Regions from separate parts of the Sphaerisporangium sp. NPDC051017 genome, predicted to be linked through region 2. Evidence: predicted binding sites of a transcription regulator. Region 2 holds the regulator's gene; each other region holds the start of a gene.

Region 1 (9,683 bases), on a different contig from region 2:
TTTATGCCGTCGAGGGTGTTGGGGCAGTGGCAGGGGCGGTCGGTGGGGAGGGCGGCGGCGACTGAGGCGACCAGGGTGCGCATGCGTTCGCTGTTGGCGGCGAAGAAGGCGAGGACCTCCTCCTGGGTGACGCCCTCGCCGACGTCCACCCCGGCGTCGTGGTCGGTCACCAGGGCCAGCGTGGTGTAGCAGAGGGCGAGCTCGCGGGCGAGGGCCGCCTCGGGGTAGCCGGTCATGCCGACGATCGTCCAGCCGTTGCCGCTGAACCAGCGTGACTCGGCTCTGGAGGAGAAGCGGGGCCCTTCGATGACGACGAGGGTGCCGCCGTCGACGACGTCCCAGCCCTCGGCGCTCGCCGTCGCGCAGGCGAGGGACCGGCCGGTCGCGCAGTAGGGGTCGGCGAACGGGACGTGGACCGCGCCGCCCTCGTCGTAATAGGTGTGCGCGCGGCTGGTGGTGCGGTCGACCAGTTGATCGGGGATCACCAGCGTGCCGGGGCCGTACTCGGCGCGCAGCGAACCCACCGCGCTCGGGGCGAGCACCTGACGGACGCCGAGCGAGCGCAGGGCCCACAGGTTGGCCTGGTAGGGGATGCGATGGGGAGGGAAGCGGTGGTCGCGGCCGTGACGGGGCACGAACGCGACCGTGCGGGAGCCGATGCGCCCTATGGTGATGGGGTCGCTTGGTGGCCCGTACGGCGTGGTGACCTCGACCTCTTCAGCGTCGTCGAGGAGGGAGTAGAAGCCTGAGCCGCCGATGACTCCGATGTCCGCTCTGGTGACCATGGCCACGACATTAGCGCCCCGGCTTGGGCGTGATGCGCGTGAGGCCGCCGCCTGTGGATAACTCCGGCTTGTGCACAGGAGCGGAAACGGATTTATGTCTCGGCCCTGGACAGGCTCCGTCATCGAAGGGCGCTTCGCCTCCGAGGCGGCCTCGTCTGCGGACCGAGCCGCCCGGGCCCGTGCCTTGTCAGGGTGGCATGTCGCGGCGTTGCCGGAGGCTCCCGCGTTGCACTCGCTGTGCGGAGCGCTCTCTGTGCAGAGGAGGAGACGGAGTCAGACCAGACCTCCGAGGACCGTCGGCCGCGGCGCCGTCTTGCCGGCTCGTGCGCTCCGAGATCAGCCCCGGACGAGGGACGGCCCGCCGCGGGGTCATCTGCGGTCGGTGACGTGCGAGGCTGGGGAATGGGGTGTGCTGGCCGCGGCGCCGTCTTGTCGGCTCGCGCTCCGAGATCAGCCCCAGACGAAGGACGACTCGCCGCGGGGTCATCCGCGGTCAGTGACATGCGCGGCTGGGAATGCCGTGTCGGGGTGATCTTGGTGGGAGGGTTGTACGGCGTCGGGGTGGCCGTACGAGCCGTACAACCCGTGGCGTCGTCAGGAGGATGAGCTGCTGCTGGAGGCGCTGGCCGACGCCGGCTCCTTCTTCGCCGAGCCCGAGCCGGAGCCGGAGCCGGAACCCGAGGCCGAGCCGGACCCACCGGCGGCGCTGGAGCCGTTGCCGGAGTCGGAGCTCGACGAGCCGGACGAACTGGTCGACGTGGAGGACGACGAGGTCGAGGCGCTGGAGGAACCGGACGAGCGGTTGTCCGTCCGGTAGAAGCCCGATCCCTTGAAGACGATGCCGACCGCGGAGAACACCTTGCGAAGCTGGCCCTGGCAGCTGGGGCATGTGGTCAGCGGGTCGTCGGTGAATCGCTGGACCGCCTCGAGCCCTTCACCGCAAGCGGTACAGGCGTACTGGTATGTGGGCACGCACTCCTCCTTGTATGGCTCAGTATGCTCACGCAGATTGGCACTCTACCGATGCGACTGCTAATGGTACGCAGCCGATTAGGCTGAACGCCACCCAGCCGGCTTCTAATCCCGGGCGGGAGGGCCCCGGGAGTGGCCGCAGAGGCGTCTGGCCTGTGCCTTGTCCTGCGTGCGGTGACCGGCGGCCGTGGTCGTGCGGCCGGAGTCCGTCATCTCCGCCGTGGAGGGTCTGGGGTGACCGGGGTGATGTGCTGGGGTCCTGTGATGGGCTCGGGGGCGCCCGGCGATACCCGGGGCGCCCGGTAACACCCGGCACGAGCCCCGGTGGTCGCCAAGGGCCGGGCGGCCTACTCGCCGCTCTCGCCGTACCAACCCGCCAGCTTGCCGCGTCGGCTGACCGCGCGCAGGCGGCGCTCCACCCGCTCACGGCAGGCCGCCGTCGTGACGACGAGCAGCTGGTCGTCGGCGCGGAGCCGGGTCGAGTCCTCGGGGACGAATGAGTGTCCTTCCCGGACGACCATGGTGACGGCGGCGTCCGACGGCAGCCGCAGCTCGAAGATCTCGACGCCGTGCAGCCCGGATCCGGGCGGGATGGTGACCTGGAGCAGGTCGGCGTTGAGCTCTTCGAGCGGGGCCGCCTCGACGCCGAGGTCGAGGGCCTCCTCGGGGGCGCCGACGCGCAGGACGCGGGCCAGGTACGGCAGCGTGGGCCCCTGGATGAACGTGAACACGATCACGATGACGAAGACCTCGTTGAACAGGCCTTTGGCGCCGACGATCCCGGCGGCCCACGGGATGGTGGCGAGCACGATGGGGACGGCGCCGCGCAGACCGGCCCAGGACAGGAAAACCTGCTCGCGCCAGGACAGCCGGTCGACCCGCGCGGTCCGTACGAGCAGGGCGGAGACGACGACGGACGCGGGGCGGGCGAGGAGCAGCAGGGCGAGGCCCGCGATGAGGCCGGGGACCACGGTGGCGGGCAGTTCGGAGGGGCTGGCGAGGATGCCGAGCATGACGAACAGCCCGATCTGGGCGAGCCAGGCGGCCCCTTCGGCGAACCCGCGGGTGGCCGGCCGGTGGGGGAGGCGCGTGTTGCCGAGGACGAGCGTGGCGAGGTAGACGGCGAGGAAGCCGCTGCCGTGCAGCAGGGCGGCGCCGCTGTAGGCGATGAACGCGAGGGCGAGCACGGCGATCGGGTACAAACCGGAGGACGGCAGTGCGACGCGGCGCAGGGCGTACGCTCCGAGCGGCCCGACGGCGAGGCCCACCGCGCAGCCGACGGTCAGCTCGAAGGCGGCCTCGTACATCACCTGGCCGAGGCCGGGCAGAGGGGCGTTCAGCTTGCTGAGCAGCACGACGACGATGACGGTGGGCGCGTCGTTGAATCCGGACTCGGCCTCCAGGATGCCGGAGAGTCGTTGTGGCAGGGGGAGCCGGCGCAGGACGGAGAAGACGGCCGCCGCGTCGGTGGAGGCGAGGATCGCGCCGAGCAGCAGCGCCGTGCGCCAGTCCATGGCCAGCAGCCAGTGCGCGGCGGACGCGAGTACGACGATGCTCACGCCGACGCCGATCGTGGCCAGGAGGAGCGCGGTCGGCACGGCCCGGCGTACGTGCGGCCAGTACGTGGTGAGACCGCCCTCGGCGAGGATCACGGCGAGCGCGGCGAGGCCGATCTGCTGCGCGAGCTGCGCGTTCTCGAACTGGATGCCCAGCCCGGCCTCGCCGAGGAGCAGGCCGAGTCCCAGGTAGATGAGCAGGGTGGGGAGTCCGGTGCGGTGCGCGATCCGTACGGACGCGATGGCCGCGATCACGACGATGGACGCGAGGAGTAGCCAAATATTAAGGTTCACCGGCTCTCCTCCTCATGTTTTCCGCCCATTGTGGCGTATTGGTGTAGTCCTCTACCACGATGAACTACTTTGAGCTACGGTCACACGCGACACGGATGCTAGGTCAAACGGAATCATGGGTGGACGGCAGTGACGGACGACGCTTCCCCGGTCGTGGAGAGCCGCTCGGTTCTCGACGGGCTGAGGAAGGATGCCCCCGGCGAGGGTGACGACGTCCCCGAGGCGTCCTCGAAGAACCCGGAGAAGCCGAGGAAGCGGCGGCTGTTACGCCGCCTGGTGATCGTGACCGTGCTCGTCCTCGCCATGGTGGTGGCGGCGGCGTTCGCGCTGGTGATGGAGCGTCAGATCTCGCTGAACGGCAACATCGAGCGGATCCCCGGAGCGTTCCCCGAGGATGCCGGACGTCCGGCGAAGGCCGTGGGCGACGCGCAGAACTGGCTGCTCATCGGATCGGACAAGCGCCCGGGCGAGTCGGGCAACCAGCGGGCCGACACGATCATGATCGTCCATGTCCCGGCCGCCCGGGATCGGCTCACGCTCATCGGCATCCCCCGCGACTCTTATGTCCCCATCCCCGGGCACGGAAACAACAAGATCAACGCCGCCTACGCCTTCGGCGGGCCGAAGCTGCTGATCAAGACCATCGAGGGCCTCACGAAGGTCCGCATCGACCATTTCGCCGCGCTGGACTTCCAAGGGTTCGTCGAGATGAGCAAGGTCGTCGGCGGCGTGGACGTGTACGTGTCGCGCAAGGTGTACGACCCGATGAACAAGGTCACCTGGCCGCAGGGCATGGTGCACCTGGAGGGTGAGAAGGCGCTGCTGTTCGTCCGCCAGCGCTACAACCTGCCGGGCGGGGACTTCGACCGGATCAAGCGGCAGCAGGCGTTCGTCGGGGCGTTAGGCCACAAGATCATAAGCAAGGATCTGCTGACCAACCCGTTCAAACTGAACGACTTCCTGGAGGCGCTCACCCACGCGGTCAGCGTCGACTCGGGTGTGACGTTGAGCACATTGCGCGACCTGGCCCTCGAACTGCGCAACATTCGCCCCGAAACGGTGGATTCCGCCACGATTCCGACCCTGGGCGCGGGCACGGTCAAGGGCGCCAGCGTCGTCCGCCTCGACAAGAAGGAGGGCGCACGTTTCTTCGAGGCGGTCCGCAACGACTCGCTGGGTGAATACTTCAAGGACAATGGCGGTCTCGACGACCTCCAAATCGTTTCGTGACGAGAATCACACCGGTTCGCGGACGCCGGTCCCGGTAACCCCGCCAATCACAACTGTCGCGTCCGATCACGTCCGACGCCGACGATGCCGGACGGCAGGGCCGCCATCGACACGGCCCGATCATGTGGTTCCGCGGGAATTCCCTCGATCAACTCGCCCTCGTGCAGCAATGCGACCGTCGGAACATTCGGCCCCACCCGGGCGAGCGCCCGGTCGTACGAGCCGCCGCCGCGCCCGAGCCGCACGCCGCTGGACGGGTCGACCGCCAGCGCGGGCACGATGACCAGGGCGGCCGTGCGGACGGTGTCCACGCCGCGCCGCGTGTCCACGGGCTCCATCATGCCGCGCGGGCCGGGCGCCACCGAGTCAGGGCCATCGTAAACGGCCCAATCGAGATCATTGTCCGGGCGCAGGACGGGAAGGATCACCGTCGCGCCGTGCTTCCACAGCGCGAAAATCAGGCCGTGCGTCGAAGGTTCGGAGCCCGTCGACCAATAACAGGCGACCAGCCCGGCCATTTGCACCCAGGGCTGGTCGAGTAGCGTTTCCCTGATCGCGGTCGCCGAGTCGCGCGGATCGGCGAGCCCTGTGCGCGCGGCCACGATCCTCCGGCGCAGCTCCGCTTTGTCCACTCGGCCCTCCATTAAGGTGCATTCATGGCTGACTACGATCCAGTGACGAAAGTCGTCATTCCCGCCGCCGGCCTCGGGACGCGCTTCCTGCCGGCGACCAAGGCGACCCCGAAAGAGATGCTGCCGATCGTCGACAAGCCGGCCATCCAGTATGTCGTCGAAGAGGCGGTCTCGGTCGGGTTGCTTGACCTCCTCATGGTGACAGGCCGGAACAAGCGCTCCATCGAGGACCACTTCGACCGCGCGTACGAACTGGAGGAGGTGCTGGCGGCCAAGGGCGACTCCGAGCGTCTCTCGCAGGTTCTCGAACCGGTCGAGATCGCCACCTTCCACTACGTACGCCAGGGTGAGCCCAAGGGGCTCGGCCACGCCGTGCTGTGCGCCAAGCAGCACGTCGGCAACCACCCGTTCGCCTGCCTGCTGGGCGACGACATGATCGACCACCGCGACCACCTGCTGAAGCGCATGATCGAGGTGCGCGACACCTACGGCGGCAGCGTCGTGGCGCTGATGGAGGTGCCGCGGGAGCAGGTCTCGCTGTACGGCTGCGCCGAGATCCAGCCTACGGACGAGGACGACGTGGTGCGGGTGACGGGCCTGGTCGAGAAGCCCCCGGCCGACGAGGCCCCGTCGAACTGGGCGGTCATCGGACGGTACGTCATCGACCCGGCCGTGTTCGAGGTGCTGGAGAACACCCCGCCCGGGCGCGGCGGCGAGATCCAGCTCACCGACGCGCTGCTGGAGCTCGCCGGGCGTTCCACCGAGGAGGGCGGGCCCGTCCACGGCGTGCTGTTCCGCGGACGCCGGTACGACACCGGCAACAAGCTCGACTACCTCCGCACGGTCGTGCAGTTCGCCGCCGACCGTCCCGACCTCGCCCCCGAGTTCATCCCCTGGCTGCGCGAGTTCCTCGACGAGCATTCCGTGTGAGAATCAGATCATGGCCGCGATGAAATCGGTTGACGCGCACCTGGCCGAGATTCTCACCGCCGTACGACCGATCGACCCCGTCGGCCTCGGCCTGGACTTCGCGCTCGGCGCCGTCCTGGCCGAGGACGTACGGTCGCCCGTCGCGTTGCCGCCGTTCGACAACTCCGCCATGGACGGGTACGCCGTCCGAGCCGGGGACGTCGCGGCGGCGACCGAGGCGGCGCCCGTCGTGCTGCCGGTCACGATCGACGTCGCGGCGGGCGAGAGCGCTCCCCGGGCGGTCGGGCCGGGGCATGTCACGCGCATCATGACCGGCGCGCCGGTGCCCGCGGGCGCCGACGCGGTGGTGCCCGTCGAGTGGACCGACGGCGGCACGGACCGCGTCGCGATCCGCAGGCCCGCGCCGGTGGGCAACGCCATCCGCCGGTCCGGAGAGGACGTCCGCGCGGGCGACGCCGTGCTCGCCGCGGGCACCGAGATCGGGCCCGCTCAGCTCGGCATCCTCGCCGGGGTGGGCAGGCAGGCCGTCCTCGCCCGCTCCCGTCCGCGGGTCGTGGTGCTCTCCACGGGCGCCGAGCTGGTCGAGCCGGGCACCCCGCTCGGCCCGGGGCAGATCTGGGAGTCCAACAGCTTCACGCTCGTCGCCGCCGTCCGCCAGGCGGGCGGTGAGGCGGTGCGGCGGCGGGCCGTGGGCGACGACCCCGCGGAGTTCCTGGAGTCCCTGGAGGGGCTGCTCGGCGACGCCGACGCCGTGATCACCTCCGGTGGCATATCGATGGGCGCGTACGAGCCCGTCAAGGAGGCGCTGTCGCCGCTTGAGACCGTCCGGTTCGAGAAGGTCGCCATGCAGCCGGGGATGCCGCAGGGGTTCGGCGTGCTCGGCGAGCGGCAGGTCCCGATCTTCGCGCTGCCGGGCAACCCCGTCTCGTCGTACGTCTCTTTCGTGCTTTTCGTGAAGCCCGCGCTGGCCAAGATGCGCGGTTTGCCCGCAGGCCCCCCTCCGACCGTCTCCGCGGTGATCACGTCGGGGGCGCGGTCTCCGGCGGGCAGGCGGTCCTTCCTGCGCGGGGTCCTGGACGGGAAGGGCTCGGTCACCCCCGTGCACAGGCAGGGGTCCCACCAGCTCGCCGCCCTCGCCGGCGCGAACGCGCTGATCGTGATCCCCGACGACGTCACCGAGCTTCCCGAGGGGACGACCGTGGAGGTGATCCCGCTGTGAGCGAGCTGAGCCACATCGACGAGTCCGGCGCCGCGCGCATGGTCGACGTCTCGGCCAAGGACGTCGGCGTCCGCACGGCGCGCGCCACCGGCCGGGTGCTGCTGTCGCCCGAGGCCGTGGCGATCCTGCGCTCCGGGGACGTGCCCAAGGGCGACGCGATCGGCGTCGCCCGCGTCGCCGGGATCATGGGGGCCAAGCGGACGCCCGACCTCGTCCCGCTGTGCCATCCGATCGCGCTGCACGGCGTGGAGGTCGAGCTGACCGTCGTCGACTCGGGGGTGGAGATCACCGCCCGAGTGCGGACGGCCGACCGTACGGGCGTCGAGATGGAGGCGCTGACGGCGGTCTCCGTGGCGGGGCTGGCCATGGTCGACATGATCAAGGCGGTCGATCCGGCGGCGGTGATCAGCGACGTCCGGGTCGAGCAGAAGACCGGCGGGAAGACCGGCGTCTGGAACCGGCCGTGAGGGCGCTGGTCGTGACGGCCTCCAACCGGGCCGCTGCTGGCATTTATCCCGATAAATCGGGGCAACTGCTGGCCGAACTGCTCGCCGAGGCCGGATGCGAACAGGTGGACGGCCCGCGCGTCGTCCCCGACGGCGAGCCCGTCGAGGCCGCCCTGCGCGACGGCGTCCGCGCCGGATACGACGTGATCGTCACCACGGGAGGCACCGGGCTCACCCCCACGGACCTCACCCCCGAGATGAGCCGGCGCGTCATCGACCGCGAGATCCCCGGCATCGCCGAGGCCATACGTCAGGTCAACCGCGACAAAGTACCCACCTCGATCCTCTCGCGCGGGCTGGCCGGCCAGGCCGGGACGACCCTCGTCGTCAACCTGCCCGGCTCGTCCGGAGGAGTACGCGACGGCATGGCCGTCCTCGCACCCGTACTCCGGCACGTCATCGACCAGATCAGAGGGGGCGACCATCCCGCTTCATGAGGGTCAGGAGGCCACCATGGCGGATTCACGCTCCGGCAGGGGATGATTGACCCGTGGATCGACTTCGCGGCTGGCCGGCAACCCTCAAAGAGGGGCCGGTGGGACTCCGGCCGCTGCGTCTGCGCGATGTGGGCGTCTGGCGGGAGACGCGGCTGCGCAACGCAGACTGGCTCAGGCCCTGGGAACCCAGCAACCCTGAGACGCCGCTGTTCCGCACCGGCCTCGGCCCGTACATCTCCATGGTCGGCACCCTGCGCCGCGAGGCACGTCAGGGGCTCGCGCTGCCCTGGGTGGTCACCTGGCGCGGGGCGTTCGCCGGGCAGCTCACGGTCGGCGCGATCGTCTGGGGCTCCGCGCGCTCGGCCCAGGTCGGGTACTGGGTGAGCGGCGCGCTCGCCGGGCGCGGCATCATCCCCACGGCGCTCGCCATGGCCGTCGACCACTGCTTCTTCACCGTCGGCCTGCACCGGCTGGAGGCCAACATCCGCCCCGAGAACCATGCGAGCCGCCGCGTGGTCGAGAAGCTCGGGTTCCGCGAGGAGGGCATCCGCCGCAAACAGCTCCACATCGACGGCGCCTGGCGCGACCACATCTGCTACGCCCTCACCCTGGAGGACGTCCCGCGCGGACTGCTCTCCCAGTGGAGGCAGACCTGGGAGAAGACGGCGCACGACGGCCCCGCCTGAGGGCCATGGATACCTTTGGCGTATCCGTGACGATAAACAGGTTGACGATCTGGCGACACACCGGACTGAATGCTCGTCAACCAGTGACACGCGGTCCTACGGTGCGTGACGTGAACACATTTGCGACGGCGACGGTCCCGTGCTGTGTTCATGCTGCCCGCATACAGGGGGTCCCACGCCACCCCAAAACGGACGGCTTCCCGCGTTCCGGGGGGCGCACCTTCGCCACGCCCGGGGGCGGTCTCTTTGCCCGGGCCGGGCTCGGTTCCCACACGCGGGCCGGGACCGATCCTTTCACCCGGGGCGGGGCTGCTCCTCTCACCCGGGCCGGGGCCGGTCCTTTCGCACGGGAAGGCGACGGTTCCCTCCCCCGGGCCATGAGGCATTCACCCCTACTGCGCAGGAATCAGACATTCGCCCCCGCAAAGGGGTATAT
Region 2 (9,683 bases):
GCCGTCGGTGAGGTCGACGCGCTCCCCGGCGCGCAACCGGCGCACGGCCGCGGCGTGCCGCCCCTCGGGGCCGGCCAGCGTGATCTGCTCGACATCGCCCGAGAGGTCACCGGAGAGATCGTCGGAGAGGAAGACAGGGACGCTCACCCGCAAACCTTAGCCAGGCGCCCCGGCCTTGGCGAACCGCTCGCGCGGCCTCCGCGCGTGGCGGAGGCCGCCCGTTGTCAGCGACTGTCAGCGGCCGTTGAACGCGTCCCTCAGCCGGGAGAAGAAGCCCTGCTGCCCCGGGGCGAACTTGCCCGGGGGACGTTCCTCGCCGCGCAGCTTGGACAGCTCGCGGAGCAGTTCCTCCTGCGCGGGGTCGAGGCGGGTGGGGGTCTCGACGTTCACATGGATCAGCAGGTCTCCCCTGCCGGTCTCGTTGAGCCGCTGGACGCCCCGGCTGTACAGGGGGATGACCTGCCCGGACTGCGTACCGGGCCGCACGTCGATCTCTTCGGCGCCGTCCAGCGTCTCGACCGTGAGGATGGTGCCGAGGGCCGCCGCCGTCATCGGGATCTCCACCGTGCAGTGCAGGTCGTCGCCGTGGCGCTCGAAGATCTCGTGGGGGCGCTCGACGATCTCCAGGAAAAGATCGCCCGGAGGGCCTCCGCCGGGGCCGACCTCGCCCTCGCCGGCGAGCTGGATGTGCGTGCCGTCCTCGACGCCGGCCGGGATGCGGACCTTGATCGTACGGCGGGTGCGCACGCGCCCGTCGCCGGAGCACTCCTGGCAGGGGTGCTGGATGATCGAGCCGAAGCCGCCGCACTGCGGGCACGGCCGGGCGGTCATGACCTGGCCGAGGAACGACCGCGTGACCTGCGAGACCTCGCCGCGGCCGTGGCACATGTCGCAGGTGTCCGGGTGGGTGCCCGGCGCGGCGCCCGAGCCCTGGCAGACGGTGCACAGCACGGCGGTGTCGACCACCAGCTCGCGCGTGGTGCCGAACGCGGACTCGGCGAGGTCGAGCTCGACGCGGATCGTCGCGTTGCGCCCGCGCCTGGCCCGGGACCGGGGGCCCCGCGAGCCGCCCGCGCCACCGAAGAACGCGTCCATGATGTCGCTGAACGGGAAGCCCGCGCCGAACCCGGCGGCCCCGGCCCCGGCGCCCGCGCCCGCGCCGATCGGATCGGCCCCGAGATCGAACATCTGGCGCTTGTTCGGGTCCGACAGGACCTCGTACGCCTGGTTGATCTCTTTGAACCGCTCCTGCGTCTCAGGGTCGGGGTTTATGTCCGGGTGCAGCTCGCGGGCGAGCCGGCGATAGGCCTTCTTGATCTCGTCCTGGCTGGCGTCACGGCGGACCCCGAGGATGCCGTAATAGTCGCGGGCCACCTAGGACCCCGCCAGGATCTGGCCGACATAGCGCGCCACCGCGCGCACCGCTCCCATTGTCACGGGGTAGTCCATTCGCGTCGGGCCCAGCACTCCGAGCCGAGCCAGTTCGTTGTCGCCCGAACCGTAACCGGCGGCGACGATCGAGGTGCCGTGAAGACCTGAGTACGGGTTCTCCGAGCCGATGCGCACCATCAGCGCGGAGTGGTCCCCCGCCTCGCCGAGCAGGCGCATGAGCACGACCTGCTCCTCCAGGGCCTCCAGCACCTCACGCAGGCCGACACTGAAGTCGCCCGCGAGGTTGGCGGCCCCGGCGAAGATGACCTTCTCGTCGTGGCGGTCGACCAGAGTCTCCAGCAACACCGACAGGATAGTGGCCGCCACCGGTCGGTCTTCCTCGGGAAGGCGATCAGGAAGATCGGCGATCGTCTCCGGCACGCGGCCGAGCCCGCACCCGTCCAGCGAGGCGTTGAGAAGCGCCCGCAGGTGTGCGACCTGGTCGTCGGCCACGATCTCGGGAAGCTCGACGACCCTCTGCTCCACCCGGCCGGTATTGGTGATCAGGACCAGCATGATGCGCCGCTCGGCGAGCGGCACCAGCTCGACGTGGCGGACCGTCGAGCGCGTGAGCGAGGGATATTGCACCACGGCGACCTGGCGCGTGAGCTGGGCCAGCAGGCGCACCGTGCGGGTCACGACGTCGTCCAGGTCGACGGCGCCCGCGAGGAACGTCTCGATCGCCCGCCGCTCGGCGGCCGACAGCGGTTTGATCTGGGACAGCCGGTCGACGAACAGCCGGTAGCCCTTGTCGGTCGGCACGCGGCCCGCGCTGGTGTGCGGCTGCGTGATGTACCCCTGCTCTTCGAGCACGGCCATGTCGTTGCGGACGGTGGCCGGGGAGACGCCCAGATTGTGGCGCTCGGCCAACGCCTTCGACCCGACCGGCTCGTTGGTGGACACGTAGTCCTCGACAACGGCGCGCAGGACGGCCAGCTTACGGTCATCGAGCAACGTGCTCACCTCCTGCCTCGCGAGTGTGCCCCCGCGAAGGGGGGTCGGCTGGCACTCTGTGTTCCTGAGTGCCAAGTGTACGGCTCATGTCGTCGGCGTGCGATAACTCGGAGGCACGACCTCACCCGGTCAGCGACAAGCCACTTGCTATCTGATGACAAGCACCTTCGTCCACACTGGGATCATGAGCCAGAACGACCCCCGTCCGAACGAGCCGAACCCCTGGATCCCACGCCAGGGCACCCCAGAGCGACCGGGGCCACCCCCTGGCCCTCCGCCCGGCGGGTACGGCCCGCCACCGGGAAGCCCCCCTCCGGGCGCACCCGGGCACGGCACACCCAGGCACGGCGGACCCGGGTACGGCGGACCCGGGTACGGCGGCCCGCCGCAGAACGGCCCCGGGTACGGACCTCCCCCCGGCGGACCCGCGTACGGCCCTCCGCCCGGCGGTCCCGGCCTCGGCGCGCCACCACACGGTCCCGGGTACGGTCCGTACCCGGGCGGTCCCCGCCAGGGCACACCGCCGGGCGGTCCGGCGTACAGGCCCCCGGCCGCGGACATCCGCCCGCGCCGCCGCTGGATCCTGGCCGCCTGGCTGGTCGCGATCGCGAGCCTCGTCGCGGGCATCGTCATCGGCTTCGGCACGGTGACCAAGACCATCGACCAGGCCGCGCCGACGCACGTCTTCCCGAGCGGCGGCAAGGTCTCCGCCCCGCTCGACCCGGCCGACAAGCCCATCCTGTACGCCTCCTCGTCCGGGCCGGCCAACGTGACCTGCCTCGCCCAGGACTCCGCCGGGAACCCGGTGAAGCTCACCAACGTGAGCCTCCACCAGACCGTCACCGTCAACGGGCGCACGTGGGAGGGCATGTTCGACATCGCCGTCCCTGCGCCGGGAACTTACGAGATCAGCTGCCGGTCGGAGGGCGGCCAGGTCGTCTTCGGCGTCGGCAAGACCCTCACCGCGGCCGTCGGCACGGTCGCCGGGGGCGCGGCGGCGGCCTTCCTCATCCCGACCGCGGGCTTCCTGCTCGCGTTCGTCGTCACGATCGTGGTGATCGTGCGGCGGCGAGGGGCGCGCAGGCGTCTCGCGGCGGCCTCCCCCGGCGGCGCGTGGTCGCAGGGGACGCCGTACGGCGCGTGAACTTTGCTAGCGTGCCCAGGTATGCGGGACTACGGACGCGACGTGCTCGCCGGAGACTGGCGCAGGCCCCTGCGCGGGAAGATCCCTCAGATCCCCGCCGACCCCGGGCTCGTGGTCGAGGACGCCGACGAGGGTTTCTGCGGCGCGGTGGTGGCCTGTGACAAGGAGGCCGTGACGCTGGAGGACCGCTTCGGGCGGCGCCGGGTGTTCCCGCTCGCCCCTGCCGCCTTCCTGCTGGAGGGCAAGACGATCACGCTGGTGCGCCCGGCCCCCGCCGCCGCGAAGGGCCCCACGCGCAGCGCGTCCGGGTCGATCGCCGTCGCCGGGCTGAGGGCGCGGGTCGCCAAAGAGAGCCGCATCTACGTCGAGGGCGTCCACGACGCGGCCCTCGTCGAGAAGATCTGGGGCCACGACCTGCGCGTGGAAGGGGTCGTCGTCGAGTACCTGGAGGGCGTCGACGACCTGCCCGCGATCGTGGACGAGTTCGGGCCCGGCCCGGGCCGGCGGCTCGGCGTGCTGGTCGACCACCTGGTGGCCGGGTCCAAAGAGAGCCGCATCGCCGCACAGGTGACCTCGCCGAACGTGCTCGTCGTCGGGCACCCCTTCGTGGACGTCTGGCAGGCGGTGAAGCCGTCGGCCGTGGGCATCCCGGCCTGGCCGTCGGTGCCGCGCGGCGTCCCGTGGAAGGAGGGCGTGATCGACGCCCTCGGCTGGCGCGTGGAGCCGTCGGAGGCGTGGCGGCGCATCCTCGGCTCCGTTCACAGTTACACCGACCTCGAACCCGAGCTCCTCGGGCGCGTCGAGGAACTCATCGACTTCGTGACCACCGAGGAGCTCCCATGACCGAGTCTCCGTACGACCGTCCCTACGGCGCTCCCGGCGCTCCGGGGTCTCCAGGGTCTCCGGGCTCTTCCGGCGACCAAAGGCAGGGACAGGGGCCGCAGCAGTCCGGTCAATACGGCCAGCTGAACTTCCAGCTCACGCTGATCATCGCTTACGTCGTGTGCGCGGTGCTGGTCATCGTGATGATCGGGTTCCTGCTGATGCCGCTGCTGTGGATCGGCTCGCTCATCATGACGATCGTGGGCGCGGTCGCCGCCAACCGTGGGTCCAACTTCCGCTACGCCCTGAACATCCGTTTCGTCAGCTGACCCCCGGCCAGGCCCGTCCGGCCCGTGACCAGGTCAGGTCGCGGATCGGCGTCGGTCACGTCAGGGGTCAGCGCTGGTCAGGTCAGGTCGCGGATCAGCGCGTCGGCCAGCAGGCGCCCCTTGAGGGTGAGCACGGCCCGGCCCGCCCGGAACGGGCCGGGGTCGAGCAGACCGTCGGCCAGGGCGCGGGCCACGGCCGGGCGGGCCTCCGGGCGGATCTCTGCCAGCGGGAAGCCCGTGTCGAGCCGCAACTCCAGCATCAGCCACTCGACGTGCCGGTCCTCCGCGGTCAGCACCTCGCGCGCGTGGGCGGGCGAGGCGCCCTCGGCCAGGCGCGCGGCGTACGCGGCGGGGTGCTTGACGTTCCACCAGCGGGTGCCGCCGACGTGGCCGTGCGCGCCGGGCCCGATGCCCCACCAGTCGCCGCCGGTCCAGTACAGCAGGTTGTGGCGGCATCGGGCGTCCTCGGAGGCCGCCCAGTTCGAGACCTCGTACCAGGAGAACCCGGCCTCGGCCAGCATGGCGTCGGCGATGAGATAGCGGTCGGCGGCCACGTCGTCGTCCGGCATGGGAAGCTCGCCCCTGCGGATCCGCGCGGCCAGGCGGGTGCCGTCCTCGACGATGAGCGAGTAGGCCGACACGTGGTCGGGGCCCGCGTCGATCGCCGCCGCCAGCGAGGCACGCCAGTCGTCGTCGGTCTCCCCCGGCGTGCTGTAGATCAGGTCCAGGTTGACGTGGCCGAACCCGGCCGCGCGGGCCTCTCGTACGGCCTCGGCGGGGCGGCCGGGGGTGTGGCGGCGGTCCAGGACGGCCAGGACGTGCTCGCTGGCGCTTTGCATGCCGAAGCTGACGCGGGTGAAACCCCCGGCGCGCAGCCGTTCGAGGGAGGCCGGGTCGACGGACTCGGGGTTGGCCTCGGTGGTGACCTCGGCGCCCGGGGCCAGCCCGAACTCGGAGTCCACGGCGCGCAGGACGCCCACCAGGTCGCCGGCCGCCAGCAGGGTGGGCGTGCCCCCGCCGAAGAAGACGGTCTGGACGGGCAGTTCGACGTCCCCGAGCACGCGGCGCGCCAGCCGTACCTCCTCGATCGCCGTACGCGCGTAGTCGGCACGCGAGGCGCCGGGGCCGAGCTCGGCGGCGGTGTAGGTGTTGAAGTCGCAGTACCCACACCGCGTGGCACAGAACGGCACATGCACGTAGAACCCGAACGCCCGCGCCCCGAGCCCCTCAAGAGCGCTCGCGGGCAGTTCCCCTGAAGCGGGAACGGGATCGCCGTCAAGAACTACGGATGGCATATGTCCAGTTTCTAGTACCGATGACGGTCCTCACGCCCCGCGAACGGAGAGAGCGGCCGTAGGAACGGCTACTTCTTGGCGGGCTTGTCGGCGCTGGAGTTCTCGGTGGACAGGGCGGCGACGAAGGCTTCCTGCGGGACCTCCACCCGTCCCACCATCTTCATGCGCTTCTTGCCTTCCTTCTGCTTCTCCAGCAGCTTGCGCTTACGGCTGATGTCACCGCCGTAGCATTTGGCGAGGACGTCCTTGCGCATGGCGCGGATGTTCTCGCGGGCGATGACCCGCGCGCCGATGGCCGCCTGGATCGGCACCTCGAACTGCTGCCGCGGAATCAGCTCCTTGAGCTTCTTGGCCATCTCGACGCCGTAGGCGTACGCCTTCTCGCGGTGGACGATCGCGCTGAACGCGTCCACGGCCTCGCCCTGGAGCAGGATGTCGACCTTGACCAGGTCGGCCTCCTGCTCGCCCGAGGGCTCGTAGTCCAGCGAGGCGTACCCGCGGGTGCGCGACTTGAGCTGGTCGAAGAAGTCGAAGATGATCTCGGCGAGGGGCAGGGTGTAGCGGATCTCGACCCGGTCCTCCGAGAGGTAGTCCATGCCGAGCAGGGAACCGCGCCGGCCCTGGCACAACTCCATGATCGCGCCGATGTGGTCGGACGGGGACAGCAGCGTCGCCTTCACCACCGGCTCGTGGATCTCGGCGATCTTGCCGGCCGGGAACTCAGAGGGGTTGGTGACGATGAGCTCCTTGCCGTCCTCCATGACGACCCGGTAGATGACGTTGGGCGCGGTGGAGATGAGCGACAGGTTGAACTCGCGCTCCAGCCGCTCGCGGACGATCTCCATGTGCAGCAGGCCGAGGAAGCCACAGCGGAAGCCGAAGCCGAGCGCCGCCGAGGTCTCCGGCTCGTACACGAGGGCCGCGTCGTTGAGGCGCAGCTTGTCCAGGGCCTCGCGCAGCTCGGTGTAGTCGTCGCCGTCGATGGGATACAGGCCGGAGTACACCATCGGCTTGGGGTGCTCGTAGCCGCCGAGGGCCTCGTCGGCGGGGCGCACGACGGAGGTGACGGTGTCGCCGACGCGGGCCTGGCGGACGTCCTTCACGCCGGTGATCAGGTAACCAACCTCGCCGACGCCGAGCGAGAGGGACGGCACCGGCTCGGGCGAGATGACGCCGATCTCCAGCGTCTCGTGCGCGGCGCCGGTGGACATCATGATCGTGCGCTCGCGCTTGGAGAGCTGCCCGTCCACCACGCGGACGTAGGTGACCACGCCGCGGTAGGTGTCGTAGACCGAGTCGAAGATCAGCGCCCGCGCGGGGGCGTCGGCGTTGCCCACGGGGGCCGGGATCTGCTGGACGACCTGGTCGAGCAGAGCGCCGACGCCCTCACCGGTCTTGCCCGACACGCGCAGCACGTCGGAGGGCTCGCAGCCGATCAGGTGGGCGAGCTCCTCGGCGTACTTGTCCGGCTGGGCGGCGGGCAGGTCGATCTTGTTGAGCACCGGGATGACGGTCAGGTCGGCGTTCATGGCGAGGTACAGGTTCGCCAGGGTCTGCGCCTCGATGCCCTGCGCCGCGTCCACCAGCAGGACGGCCCCCTCGCACGCCTCCAGCGACCGGGAGACCTCGTAGGTGAAGTCGACGTGGCCGGGCGTGTCGATCATGTTGAGGACATGGCCGTCCCAGGGCAGCCGCACGGCCTGGGACTTGATGGTGATGCCGCGCTCACGCTCGATGTCCATGCGGTCGAGGTACTGCGCGCGCATCTGCCGGGCGTCGACCACACCGGTGAGCTGCAACATCCGATCGGCAAGCGTGGACTTGCCGTGGTCGATGTGCGCGATGATGCAGAAGTTGCGGATCAACGCGGGGTCGGTCTGGCCAGGCTGGGTGCGCACCGGTGTCCGTTTCGGCAGGGTTGACGATGATCAGGCGGCTGGCGGGCCAGCCGATGTCCGTCGCGACACGCCCAGGTGGTTCACCCTGGGAGCGTCACCCCGGACAGCAGAGCAGCGCGGACGCACACCACGTGGGCGACCTCGCCCCGACGGCGTGCTCGTACGGACCGCGCTTCCTCCCCAGTTTACCGGCCATCAAGAGCGACAAGCTCGTCGCTGGGGTTAAGATAATGGCGCAGGCGTGTGCCGTGGTCCTTCAGGTCGTTGATTTGAGGGTGCACTCGGCATGTTGGTAGCCTGTTCCTCTGCGTGTGGCGCGCCCTCTCTGCCCGCGCGCCCACCATCCGACCGACATTCACCGAGGCTTCTTCGTGGCGAACATCAAGTCCCAGATCAAGCGCAACCGGCAGAACGAGAAGGCCCGGCTGCGCAACAAGGCCGTCAAGTCGACCCTGAAGACGGCGGTCCGTAAGTTCCGCGAGGCCGCCGACCAGGGCAACGTGGAAGAGGCCACCGCGCTCATGCGCGCCGCCTCGCGCCAGCTCGACAAGGCCGTCAGCAAGGGCGTCATCCACAAGAACCAGGCGGCCAACCGCAAGTCGGCCATCGCCAAGCGCGCCGCCGCTCTCGCTACCGCCAAGTAGTCCAACCGCACAAACGCCGCGCCCTCCAAGGACGCGGCGTTTTGCCATGCCCGGCCAGCCTCGGCCGGCTGCAGCGGAGGATATGACACGGGCCACGGAGTCGGCCCGCGCCACCTTGGGTGAGCCGCCCGGCGCCCCGGGGCGCCGTGACGGCTCACAGGACCACGATTCCTACGCCTTCCCTCTTGCGTGATCGGCTACTGCGCCGACGCTTGCGCCAGGGCCGGAGATCATCCGGCCCAGGACCGCGTGGAAGCCGGCGGCGATGTGCTCGGCCGTGGGCTGGTCGAGCAGGTGCCGCTGGTACTGGAGGATCACCCGGTCCGCCTCGACGACCAGGGTGACCGGGTAGCTGTTGCCGCCGACCGATTCGGGGCCGGTGAGCTCGATCCCGGCCGCCGCGGTCGCCTCGGTGTCGCGGTTCCACAGGTAGGACTGGAAGGCCACCAGGGTGTCGAACAGCGTCTCGACGCGGGCGGCCTGGTAGATCTCGCTCAGGCTGTGGTGGTGATGGTCGAGGAGCGCCGTCTGCCGGTCCCGCAGCGCGGTCAGCAGCCCGGCGACCGTCCCGTCCGGGGCGAGGCGCACCCGTACCGGGATGGTGTTGATGAACAGCCCGACCATGGACTCCACGCCCGCCAGCGCGCCCGGCCTGCCGGAGACGACGGCGCCGAACACGACATCCTCGCGGCCGGTGAGCGCCGAGAGCAGGACGGCCCACGCCCCCTGCACCACGGTGTTGGCCGTGACGCCCAGCTCGGCGCAGCACCCGGCCAGGAGCTTGGACTCCTCCGGTGACAGCGCCAGGAAGACCTCCCCGATGCCCTCGCTCCCGCCGGGGGACGCCTCCGCCGGGACCAGGATCGTGGGCCCGTCCACGCCCGCGAGTTCGCCCGCCCAGACCTGGGCGCTCGCCTGGCGGTCCTGGCGTGACAGCCACGCGAGGAAGTCCCGGTACCCGCGAGCCGGTGGCAGCGCGGAGGCGTCGCCGGCGGCGGCGTAGAGGCGGAGCAGGTCACGTCCCACCACCTGCTCCGACCAACCGTCGATGAGCACGTGGTGGATGGTGAGGACCAGCTCCGCGCACCCGGGGTCGAACGTGACCAGGGTCATGCGCAGCAGCGGCGGGGTCTCCGGGTCGAAGCGCACGGTCTGGTCCTCGGCGA
Region 3 (9,683 bases), on a different contig from region 2:
GACGCCGTCGGGGCCACCACCGTCCCGGGGACGCCCGGGCCCGGCCTGTTCTCGCGGCGGACGTCGATCACCTTCCTGACCAGGACGGGCCCGACCAGGACGGGAGCCGTGGGCATGGGGGCACCGCGCGGCCGGGCGGCCCGCACGTCCCCGCGAGCGCCGTACGACGCGATCGGCGGGCTCGGCGCGGCGGCGCGGCTGGCGGCCGACCGCGTCTACGACGACATCTACAGCGACGAGAACGCGTACGCGGCGATCGAGCGGGTGCTCCCGGCGCTGACGCTGAGCAATCCGCGCGAGCTGAAGCGGTACGTGAACGTGTTCCGGTTCTACTCGTTCGTCACCTACCGGCGGGCGCTGGCCGGGGCGCCGCGCGCGAGCGACGACGAGGTGGCCAAGCTGGCGGTGCTCACGGTGCGGTGGCCGCACCTGCTGTCGCTGTTCGCCCGCGACGCGGAGGCCCCGGACGGGGAGCCGAACGAACGCGAGGACTCCGAGCCCCCCGGCGAGGGGCGTACCGTCCTGGAACGGCTCGAACGGGCCGCGGCCGTCCCCGGGCGGCGTGAATGGGCCCGCGCGCTGGCCGAGGCGGGGCTGCTCAGGAACGGCAAGGGCGGGGCGGCCCGCTGGGACGCGCTGCGCGTCCTGCTGTCCGCCCCGCCCTCGGTCGCCGGCCTCGCACGCGACCTGCTGTGAGTACCGCCCGCGGGGTCAGCGCTGCGCCTGGATCATCCAGTGCTGCTTCTCCAGGTCCTCGGTGACCTCGATGAGCAGGTCCTGGGTGACGAGGTCGGCGTCCCCGGTCACCTCGATGCGCTCGCGCATGCGGGCGATGATCCCCGCGAGTATCTCGGTGAAGACCGTGACGACCTTGGCGTCCTCTATGTAGCCGAAGTCGAGCTGCTGGACGTGCGTGTCGCGGGCGATCGTCGTAGCGCGCCCGTCCGGGTTCACGCCGACGGCCACCGCGCGCTCCGCCGCGTCGTCGGCGCCCTTGCGGGCCAGGGCGACGATCTCGTCGAGCTGGAGGTGCAGCGACCGGAAGTTGCGGCCTATCAGGTTCCAGTGGGCCTGCTTGCCCACGAGCGAGAGGTCGAGGAGATCGATGAGCGCGCCGTGGAGGGCCTCACCCACGATCTTCTGCTTGTCGGCGGGAAGTGGGCTGGTGATGTGGGCCATGGAGGTTCTCCTCCTCAGAGATAACCGGTTTCGGGGCCTCGTGTCTCTTTCCGCCATAACCGGTCCGGCCCGGGCTAAACGTTGACACTGTAATGATTGCAGTGTCACTATGAAGGTATGAGTGACACCTGGACCATCGGAGAGCTGGCGGAGCGGGCGGCGGACACGCTGGGCCCCGCCGCGCCGCGCCCCAACGGCCGGGTCCGCGACGTGCCCAACGAACGGCTCATCCGCTGGTACACGACCATCGGCCTGCTCGACCCGCCGCTGACCCGCCGGGGCAGGGTCGCCCTGTACGGCAGGCGTCACCTGCTCCAGCTCGTCGCCGTCAAGCGCCGCCAGGCCGATGGGCTGTCCATCGCCGACATCCAGGCCGAGCTGACCGGCGCGACCGACGGCGCCCTGGAGGCGATCGCCCGGCTCCCCGTCCCCGATGCGCCTGACCACCCCGATCACACGGACGGCGCCGCTGTGACCGATCCCACAGCGCCACCCGCACCGCCACCCGCACCGCCACCCGCACCGCCCCGGCCGCGCTTCTGGGCCCAGCACCCGGCCCCGCCCGCCGCACCCTCCCCCGCCCCCGTCACCGCCCCACCCGTCACGGCCCGGCCCGTCGTCACACCGTCCGCCGTCACACCGTCCGAGGCCGACCCGTTCACGGCCACCTCCACGCCGTCCGCGCCGCCGTTCCCGGTCCCGTCCGCCGCCGCGGCCCCCGCAGACGGGGTCCTCCCGCACGCCGACGGGCTCGTGCACGGCGTGCGGCTGGCCCCCGGGATCACGCTGCTGCTCGACGGCCGCGCGCCCTCCCCCGGCGACATCGCCGCGCTGCGCGAGGCCGCCGCCCCCCTGCTGTCCGTCCTCAATGAGCGCCACCTGTCCGGCCCGTCCGAAGGGATGCACCCATGACTGTTCAGATCACCTCGTTGAAGCCCGGTGAGTACGCGCCGACGCCCGACGCGGGGCTGGGCGCGCTGCGCACCGAACGGGGCAACCTGCCGCTGGAGAGCGTCGAGGTGGAGGCGCTGATCACCGGCCTGACCTCCGGCGTCCGCGTGGCCCAGGTGTTCCGCAACCCCTTCGACGTGCCGCTGGAGGCGACGTACGTCTTCCCGCTGCCCGACCGCGCCGCGGTGACGTCCTTCCGCATGGAGGCCGACGGCCGCGTGGTCGAGGGCGTGCTCAAGGAGCGCGGCGAGGCCCGTCAGGACTACGACCGCGCCCTGGCCGAGGGCCGCAGGGCCGCCATCGCCGAGGAGGACCGTCCCGACGTCTTCACCATCCGGGTCGGCAACATCCTGCCGGGCGAGCACGTGACCGTGCGCCTGGCGCTCAGCCAGCCGCTGCCGTACGAGGACGGCGCCGCGACGTTCCGCTTCCCCCTCGTGGTCGCCCCCCGGTACATCCCGGGCACGCCGCTGGACGAGCGCGCGGCGGGCGACGGCGTGGCGCCCGACACCGACGCCGTCCCGGACGCCTCGCGGATCAGCCCGCCGGTGCTGCTGCCCGGCTTCCCGAACCCCGTGCGCCTGTCGCTGACGGCCCGCGTGGACCCCGCCGGGCTGGACCTGCGCGAGATGCGTTCCAGCCTGCATGTGGTGACCCGCGACGACGACACCGTGAGCCTCCGGCCTGGAGAGCGCCTGGACCGGGACTTCGTGCTGCGACTGGAGTTCGACGCCTCCGGCGCGCTGGCCCTCGTCCCCGACCGGGCCACCGGCGACGGCGAGCGGGACACGACCGACGGCGACGGCACCTTCACCCTCACCGTCCTGCCCCCGGACGACGACGGCCGGGACGCGCGCCGGCCGAGGGACGTGGTGTTGCTGCTGGACCGCTCGGGCAGCATGGCCGGGTGGAAGATGGTCGCCGCCCGGCGTGCGGCCGCGCGCATCGTCGACACGCTGACCTCCGCCGACCGGTTCGCCGTCCTGTCGTTCGACTCGGTGGTGGAGCACCCCGACCGGCTGGACGCGGGGCTCGTCCCGGCGTCCGACCGCAACCGCTACCGCGCCGTCGAGCACCTCGCGCGGCTGGAGGCCCGCGGCGGCACCGAGATCCTGGAGCCGCTGGAGCAGGGGCTCGGCCTGCTGGGGGACTCCTCGCGCGAGCGCGTCCTCGTGCTGGTCACCGACGGGCAGGTCGGCAACGAGGACCAGATCCTCGAACGCCTCGGCGCGCGGCTCTCGGCCGTGCGGGTCCACACCGTCGGCGTCGACCGGGCCGTCAACGCCGGGTTCCTCGGCAGGCTGGCCGGACTCGGCGCGGGCCGCTGCGAGCTCGTGGAGTCGGAGGACCGGCTGGACGAGGCGATGGAGCACATCCACCGCAGGATCGGCTCCCCGCTGGTCACCGGCCTTTCGCTCAAGCCGGACGGCCTCGACGTGCTCCCCGGCACGGTGACCCACCTCGGTTCGCTCTACTCCGGGGTGCCGCTCACCGTCTCCGGGCGTTTCCGCGGCCCCGCCAGCGGCGCGATCACCGTCCACGGGACGGCCGTCGACGGCGGCCCCTGGGAGCGGCGCCTGACCGGGACGCCCGCCGAGGGCGAGGCCCCGCGGGCGATCTGGGCCCGCGCGCACCTGCGCCGCCTGGAGGACCGGTACGCGACCGGCGAGCACGAACTGGAGCGCGAGATCGTCGCCACCTCGCTACGGCACGGCGTTCTGTGCAGGTTCACGGCGTTCGTCGCCGTCGACACGCGGGTGGTCGCGGACGGCGGGCCGCGGCACCGCGTCGTCCAGCCGGTGGAGATGCCGAGCGGCTGGGACATGCCGGCCCCGGCCATGCCGATGTCGGCGTCGATGCCGGTGGCGTTCACCGCCGCTGCCCCGGCGATCTTCAACGCCGAGTCCGAGACCCTGACGCCGCCGGGCGCCGCCCCGGCATTCGGCGGCGCGGCGCCGGACGTGGTCGCCGGAGCTCCCCCGGCGCCGAAGGCGGCCCCGCGGCCGGCCGCCGGGCGCGGGCGCTCGTTCTTCCGGGCGCCGAGCCCCAAGATGGCCCCGCCCCCGCCGATCCGGCTCTCGCCGGACACCGTGCGGCCGCAGCTCGCCGAGGAGCTCGCCCGGCTGCGCGCGGCGTCGCCGCTGCCCGCGCCCGAGCGCCTGCGCTACCTGGCCGACCTCGGCAGCCGCCTGTCGGCGCTGGTGACCTACCTGGGCGGAGAGGAGCGCCTCGCGTCCCTGGCCGCCGACCTCACGGCCGCCGAGACGACGCCCGGCGCGGACGTGGACGAGCTGTGGCGGCGCGCCATCACCGTCCTCACCGAACTGACCGGCGGCGACGCCGCACCTGGTGAGCCGGGCGGACACGGACGCGCCTCACGCCCCTCCTTCTGGAAGCGCTCGTAGGCTACCGCCTCCCCTGAGGAGCGGCCCTTCTACGGGCGGTCCTCGGAGGAGGCGCCGAGTTCGCGGTAGGCGGGGCGCAGGATGTCCGCCAAGGGGATGTGGCGCACTTTGATCGGCGGCGGCTCCAGCGCACGCAGCAGCAGCTCCGGGGGCGCGGACGACGGCGCGGGCCGGGGACGCAGACGGGCGGGCGGGGCGGAGGGCTCGTAGAAGTCGGCCAGCCGGTCGGCGAAGGGCACGTCGTCCACGTGCAGCGGGTCGGCGGGCTCGTCGTCGGCGGCGGCGGTGCCGCGCAGGGCGTCCAGCAGGTCCTCCTTGGCACGCCCGCGCCAGGCCAGCACCAGGAACGGGTCCTGGTCGAAGGACTCGGCCAGCAGGTACAGCACGGCCGAGATGTGCTTGCACGGCAGGCCCCAGTCGGGGCAGGAGCACTCCATGTCCAGCTCGGACGGGAACAGCGGCAGGCCGAGGCCGTCGAACACCTCGACGATCTCGAGCGGCATCTCCCCGGCGAGCAGCTTGGCGCGGTAGATCGCCTCCCCGGCGAGCGCGTCCTGGATTCCCGCCCAGTCCCCCTCGCCGTACGCGGCGATCCTGACGGACAGGTGGTATGGGGCGGCCCGCGACCCCTGCACGGTGGCCGTCACCACACCCGGCGCGAGGCCGATCTCCAGGACCTGCCCCTTCCTGGCGTACGAGCGTCCCCGGGCGAGACGGCCGGAGTCGCAGACGCGCTCCAGGATGTCCACGAACCTGCGCGACCACCACTGCTCGCCGATGGACCCCCGCTTGGCCCGCGCCTGGATGCCGCCCTCGACGCGGATCGGCGCCGACGCCTCGAACCATCCACCCTTGCCGACCGGCATCTCAGCCCACCTCCTCACATCGGGAGCGCATGTCAGCTCACCGCCTCGGGGCCGAGGCGGAACAGCTCGCGCAACTGCTCGGTCGTCAGGTCGGCGATCCAGTCCTCACCGGCCCCGACGACGCTCTCGGCCAGCGCCTTCTTGCGCTCGATCATCTCGTCGATGCGCTCCTCCAGCGTCCCGGCGCAGATGAACTTCCTGACCTGGACGTTCCTGGTCTGGCCGATGCGGAACGCCCGGTCGGTGGCCTGGTCCTCCACGGCCGGGTTCCACCAGCGGTCCACGTGGACGACATGGTTGGCGGCGGTGAGGTTGAGGCCGGTGCCCGCCGCCTTGAGCGACAGCAGGAAGATCATCGGCTCGTCGTCGTCCTGGAAGCGCTCGACGAGCTCGTCCCGCTTCTTCTTGGGCAGCCCGCCGTGCAGCCACAGCACGGGACGGTCGAGGTGCGCGGCGAGGTAGGGCTGGAGCAGGGAGCCGAACTCGGCGTACTGGGTGAAGACCAGCGCCTTGTCCCCCTCCTCGACGATCTCCTCGGCCAGTTCCTCCAGCCGGGCGAGCTTCCCCGAGCGGCCGGCCAGCCGCGAGCCGTCCTTGAGCAGGTGGACGGGGTGGTTGCAGACCTGCTTCAGTCTGGTCATGGTCGCGAGGACGTTGCCGCGCCGCTCGATGCCATCGCTCTGGTCGATCTTGGTCATCATGTCGTTCACGACGGCCTGGTAGAGGCTGGCCTGCTCCGGTGTGAGCGTGCACCACACCTTCATCTCAAGCTTGTCGGGAAGATCGGAGATGATCGTTTTGTCCGTCTTCAGGCGGCGCAGGACGAACGGCTGCGTGGCCCGCTTCAGCGCCCGCGCGGCCTGCTCGTCGCCGCGCGCCTCGATCGGCTCCTGGTAGCGGTCGCGGAAGCGCTTGGCCGGCCCGAGCAGCCCGGGGTTGCAGAACTCCATGATCGACCACAGCTCGGCGAGGTGGTTCTCGACCGGGGTGCCGGTCAGCGCCAGCCGCGTGCGTGCCGGAATCGACCGGACGGCCTGCGCCTGCCGCGCCCCGCTGTTCTTGATCGCCTGCGCCTCGTCGCACACGACCCGTCCCCACGCGAACCCCCTGAGCACCTCGGCGTCCCGCAGGGCGGTCCCGTACGTCGTGACCACCAGGTCGGCCTCCCGCACGGCCGCCTCCAGCTCGTCCTCCCGCTTGCGCGTCCCGCCGTGGTGCACGTACACCCGCAGCGAGGGCGCGAACCGCGCCGCCTCCTTCTGCCAGTTGCCCAGCAACGACATCGGGCAGACCAACAACGTGGGCGCCACCGCCCCCCCGCCACTCTCGTCCAGCAGAAGTGACAGGATTTGGATGGTTTTGCCCAATCCCATGTCGTCGGCGAGGATGCCGCCGAGGCCTATTCGGGAGAGGAAGCTCAGCCAGGACAGGCCGCGTTGCTGGTACGGGCGCAGGGCTCCGTTGAACGTCGCGGGGGTCTCGACCGTGGTGAGGCGGCGGTCGGCCTCGCCGCTGAGCAGGTCGCCCAGGGGGCCGTCCGCGTCCACGCCGACCAGCGGCAGTTCCTCGTCGCCACCGGTGACGACCTCCTGGATCACCTCGGCGACGGTCATCTCGCCCGCGCGGCGCCGCTCCATCACCGACAGCGCGGCCTTGAGCTGGCGGTCGTCCAGCTCGACCCACTGGCCGCGCACGCGCACGAGGGGCACCTTCAGCCGGGCGAGCTCTTCCAGCTCCTCCTCGCCGATCGTGTGGTCGCCGACGGCAAGGTCGACCCGGAAGTCCACCAGCTCGTCCAGGCCGAACCCCTGGCCGGCCACCGCGCGCGTCCGCGTGGACGTGCGGGAGCGGGTGGTGAGCTTGAGGCCGAGGGCCTTGCGCCCGGCCCAGGCGGGCAGGCGCACGCCGTACCCGGCGGCCTGGAGCAGGGGCGCGGAGCGGCGCAGGAAGCCGAACGCCCAGGCGGTGTCCACCACCATGCCGGACGGGCGCGGGGAGCGCAGGGCCGTGTGCAGTTCGGGGCAGAGCCGCACGGCGCGGCCGAGCCCGGCCAGCAGCGTCTCGTCGGGGCGGCGGGGCAGGCCGGGGACGCGCTCGCTGTCCCACAGCAGCGACGCGGGGACGTACAGGCTCGGGTCGTCCACCGACTGGAGGGCGAACTCCAGCTCCCAGGTGTCGGCGTCGCCCTCGGGCTCGCCGAGGCGGAAGCAGACGCGGATGGGGCCTTCGAGCTGGTGGGCGGCGTGCAGCCAGTCGCGCAGCGCCCCGCCGAGCGTGTCGGCCTCGTCCGCGGGGGCGCCGGGCAGCGCGGTGTCCTCGCCGGTGAGGGCGAACAGCCACCGTTCGGCGAGGGGGCTTCTCGGGCCGGGACGGTTTCCGCGCAGCAGGCGGTCGGGCAGCGAACGGCGGGTGGCGGCGTCGGCCAGGGCGGTCAGCGCCTCACGGAGCACGTGCGAGGCGGGGCGCTCCTGGACGGCGCCGCCGGCGGCCGTGGGACGTTCCTCGGCGGCGGAGCGCTTCTCGTCGGCCGGGGGAGGCTCGGCGGCGGAGCGGCAGACCGGGGGCATGGCGGCGGCCAGTTCGCGGAAGGCGGTGGCGTCGGCGCCGGTGATGACCGGGACCCAGCGGGCGGCGTGGACGCCGTCCTCGGCGGCGAGCTGGGGCAGCACGCGTCCGCGCCGGACGAGCGCGGTCGCGTGCTCGGCGACGACGGCGAGGTAGCGCAGTGAGGCGCCCGGCCCCCATTCGGGCGCGCCCGGTTCGCCGGGTGCCGGTGACGAGAGGTTCTCGAGCAGGACGAGCGCGTCGCCGGGGGGCAGGGCCAGGGCCGGGACGCGCCACGGGGCGATGCGGGGCGCTCGGGCGGCGCCGTCCAGCCCGGATTCCGGCGAGGGCAGCGGGGCCCTGGCCGAGCCGGGCAGCAGGAGCGTGGCCTGGAGGGGCGTGGCGCGGGCGGCGAGCTCGCCGAGCGCGGCGGCGAGGACTTCGGCGGGCGCGGCGAAGGGGTGCGGGTGGGGCCGGGCGCGGGATCGGCCCGTCGTGGCCGCGTGCGCGGAGGTGTCCTCGGCCCACAGCGCGGGCACGCCGCCGATCCACGCCCCGTGGACGACCAGCACTCGACCACCCCCACCCGCCGGGTCCGCCCCGGCAGTTCCGGGATCGGCCGCCGGCGCCCCCGCGTTACGCGTCCATTCCGGCCACCGCACCGTACCGCCGTCCGGGCCCCGCCGGGGACGGCCGCCGGAGCGGCGCACTTGACCAGCACCCGCGCGCCCCGCCGGTATTCCCGCCGGACCGGGATTAGGAAGGTAAAGGACGTTTGCCCTGGTAGAGGCGAACATCGGTCCGTCCGTCCGGGCGGTGCGGGCGTCACAGGGGTGCCCTCCGGCTAACCCCGACTTGTCACCCAAATAGGGTATATGCGTGAGTTCCGAGCCCGATGAGACCGGCGTCCTGATCCTTGACGGTGGCCTCGCCACACATCTGGAGGCGCTGGGGTGCGACCTCCGGGACGATCTGTGGTCGGCGAGGCTCCTCCTGGAGAACCCGGAGATGATCCTGCGCGCCCACCGCGACTACTTCGCCGCGGGCGCCGACGTGGCGATCACGGCGAGCTACCAGGCCGGCATCCAAGGGCTGATGCGGCGCGGGCACGTCCGGTACGAGGCCGAGGCGCTGATCCAGCTCTCGGTGGAGCTGGCGGCGCAGGCCAGGGACGAGTCGGGCGGCGGCATGGTGGCGGCCAGCGTGGGGCCGTACGGCGCGTACCTGGCCAACGGCGCGGAGTACACCGGGGACTACGACCTCGACGAGGACGGCCTGGTCGCCTGGCACCGGCCCCGCTGGGAGGTGCTGGCCGGCACCCACGCGGACCTGCTCGCCTGCGAGACGATCCCGTCCTACGCCGAGGCGCGGGCCATCGCCCGGCTCCTGGAGGAGACGCCCAACGTCAACGCGTGGGTGAGCTTCTCCTGCCGTGACGGCGAGCACATCAGCGACGGCACGCCCCTGGAACGGTGCGCCGCCCTGTTCGCGGGCAACCCGCGGGTCGTCGCGGTCGGCGTCAACTGCACGGCGCCGAGCCACGTCAAGAGCCTCATCGGCTGCCTCAGCGACTCGCCGATCATCGTCTACCCCAACTCCGGCGAGACCTGGAACGCCGCGCGGCACCGCTGGGAGGGGCTGGCCGACCCGGTGGAGTTCGGTGCCGCAGCCCGGGAGTGGCGGGACGCGGGAGCGGTGTACATCGGCGGCTGCTGCCGCACGACCCCCGAGCACATCC

What was found. The regulator HrcA, encoded in region 2, represses chaperone genes, less so after heat shock. The targets are predictions, from matches to a motif close to TTGGCACTCTCNNNNNGAGAGTGCCAA.
Region 1: AB0M95_RS37190 (FmdB family zinc ribbon protein) is a predicted target of HrcA. The motif match lies at 1,795-1,821, and genes of this name have one in related genera.
Region 3: AB0M95_RS08975 (DNA starvation/stationary phase protection protein) is a predicted target of HrcA. The motif match lies at 1,261-1,287, and genes of this name have one in related genera.

The regions. Positions count from the first base shown of each region.
Region 1 covers NZ_JBFBCI010000081.1:15,568-25,250, forward strand. The annotation lists gene AB0M95_RS37185 (S-methyl-5'-thioadenosine phosphorylase) at 1-785, opposite strand, end outside; gene AB0M95_RS37190 (FmdB family zinc ribbon protein) at 1,380-1,757, opposite strand; gene AB0M95_RS37195 (potassium/proton antiporter) at 2,105-3,607, opposite strand; gene AB0M95_RS37200 (LCP family protein) at 3,737-4,837, shown strand; gene AB0M95_RS37205 (5-formyltetrahydrofolate cyclo-ligase) at 4,885-5,469, opposite strand; gene galU (UTP--glucose-1-phosphate uridylyltransferase GalU) at 5,494-6,399, shown strand; gene glp (gephyrin-like molybdotransferase Glp) at 6,419-7,618, shown strand; gene moaC (cyclic pyranopterin monophosphate synthase MoaC) at 7,615-8,085, shown strand; gene AB0M95_RS37225 (MogA/MoaB family molybdenum cofactor biosynthesis protein) at 8,082-8,561, shown strand; gene AB0M95_RS37230 (GNAT family protein) at 8,615-9,247, shown strand.
Region 2 covers NZ_JBFBCI010000068.1:6,015-15,697, forward strand. The annotation lists gene AB0M95_RS34815 (16S rRNA (uracil(1498)-N(3))-methyltransferase) at 1-147, opposite strand, end outside; gene dnaJ (molecular chaperone DnaJ) at 235-1,374, opposite strand; gene hrcA (heat-inducible transcriptional repressor HrcA) at 1,375-2,385, opposite strand; gene AB0M95_RS34830 (hypothetical protein) at 2,570-3,529, shown strand; gene AB0M95_RS34835 (DUF3097 domain-containing protein) at 3,551-4,372, shown strand; gene AB0M95_RS34840 (DUF4870 domain-containing protein) at 4,369-4,680, shown strand; gene hemW (radical SAM family heme chaperone HemW) at 4,758-5,975, opposite strand; gene lepA (translation elongation factor 4) at 6,044-7,873, opposite strand; gene rpsT (30S ribosomal protein S20) at 8,245-8,517, shown strand; gene AB0M95_RS34860 (amino acid adenylation domain-containing protein) at 8,689-9,683, opposite strand, start outside.
Region 3 covers NZ_JBFBCI010000007.1:88,793-98,475, reverse strand. The annotation lists gene AB0M95_RS08980 (P-loop NTPase fold protein) at 1-696, shown strand, start outside; gene AB0M95_RS08975 (DNA starvation/stationary phase protection protein) at 712-1,179, opposite strand; gene AB0M95_RS08970 (helix-turn-helix domain-containing protein) at 1,297-2,091, shown strand; gene AB0M95_RS08965 (VIT domain-containing protein) at 2,088-4,535, shown strand; gene AB0M95_RS08960 (SWIM zinc finger family protein) at 4,565-5,401, opposite strand; gene AB0M95_RS08955 (DEAD/DEAH box helicase) at 5,434-8,517, opposite strand; gene mmuM (homocysteine S-methyltransferase) at 8,825-9,683, shown strand, end outside.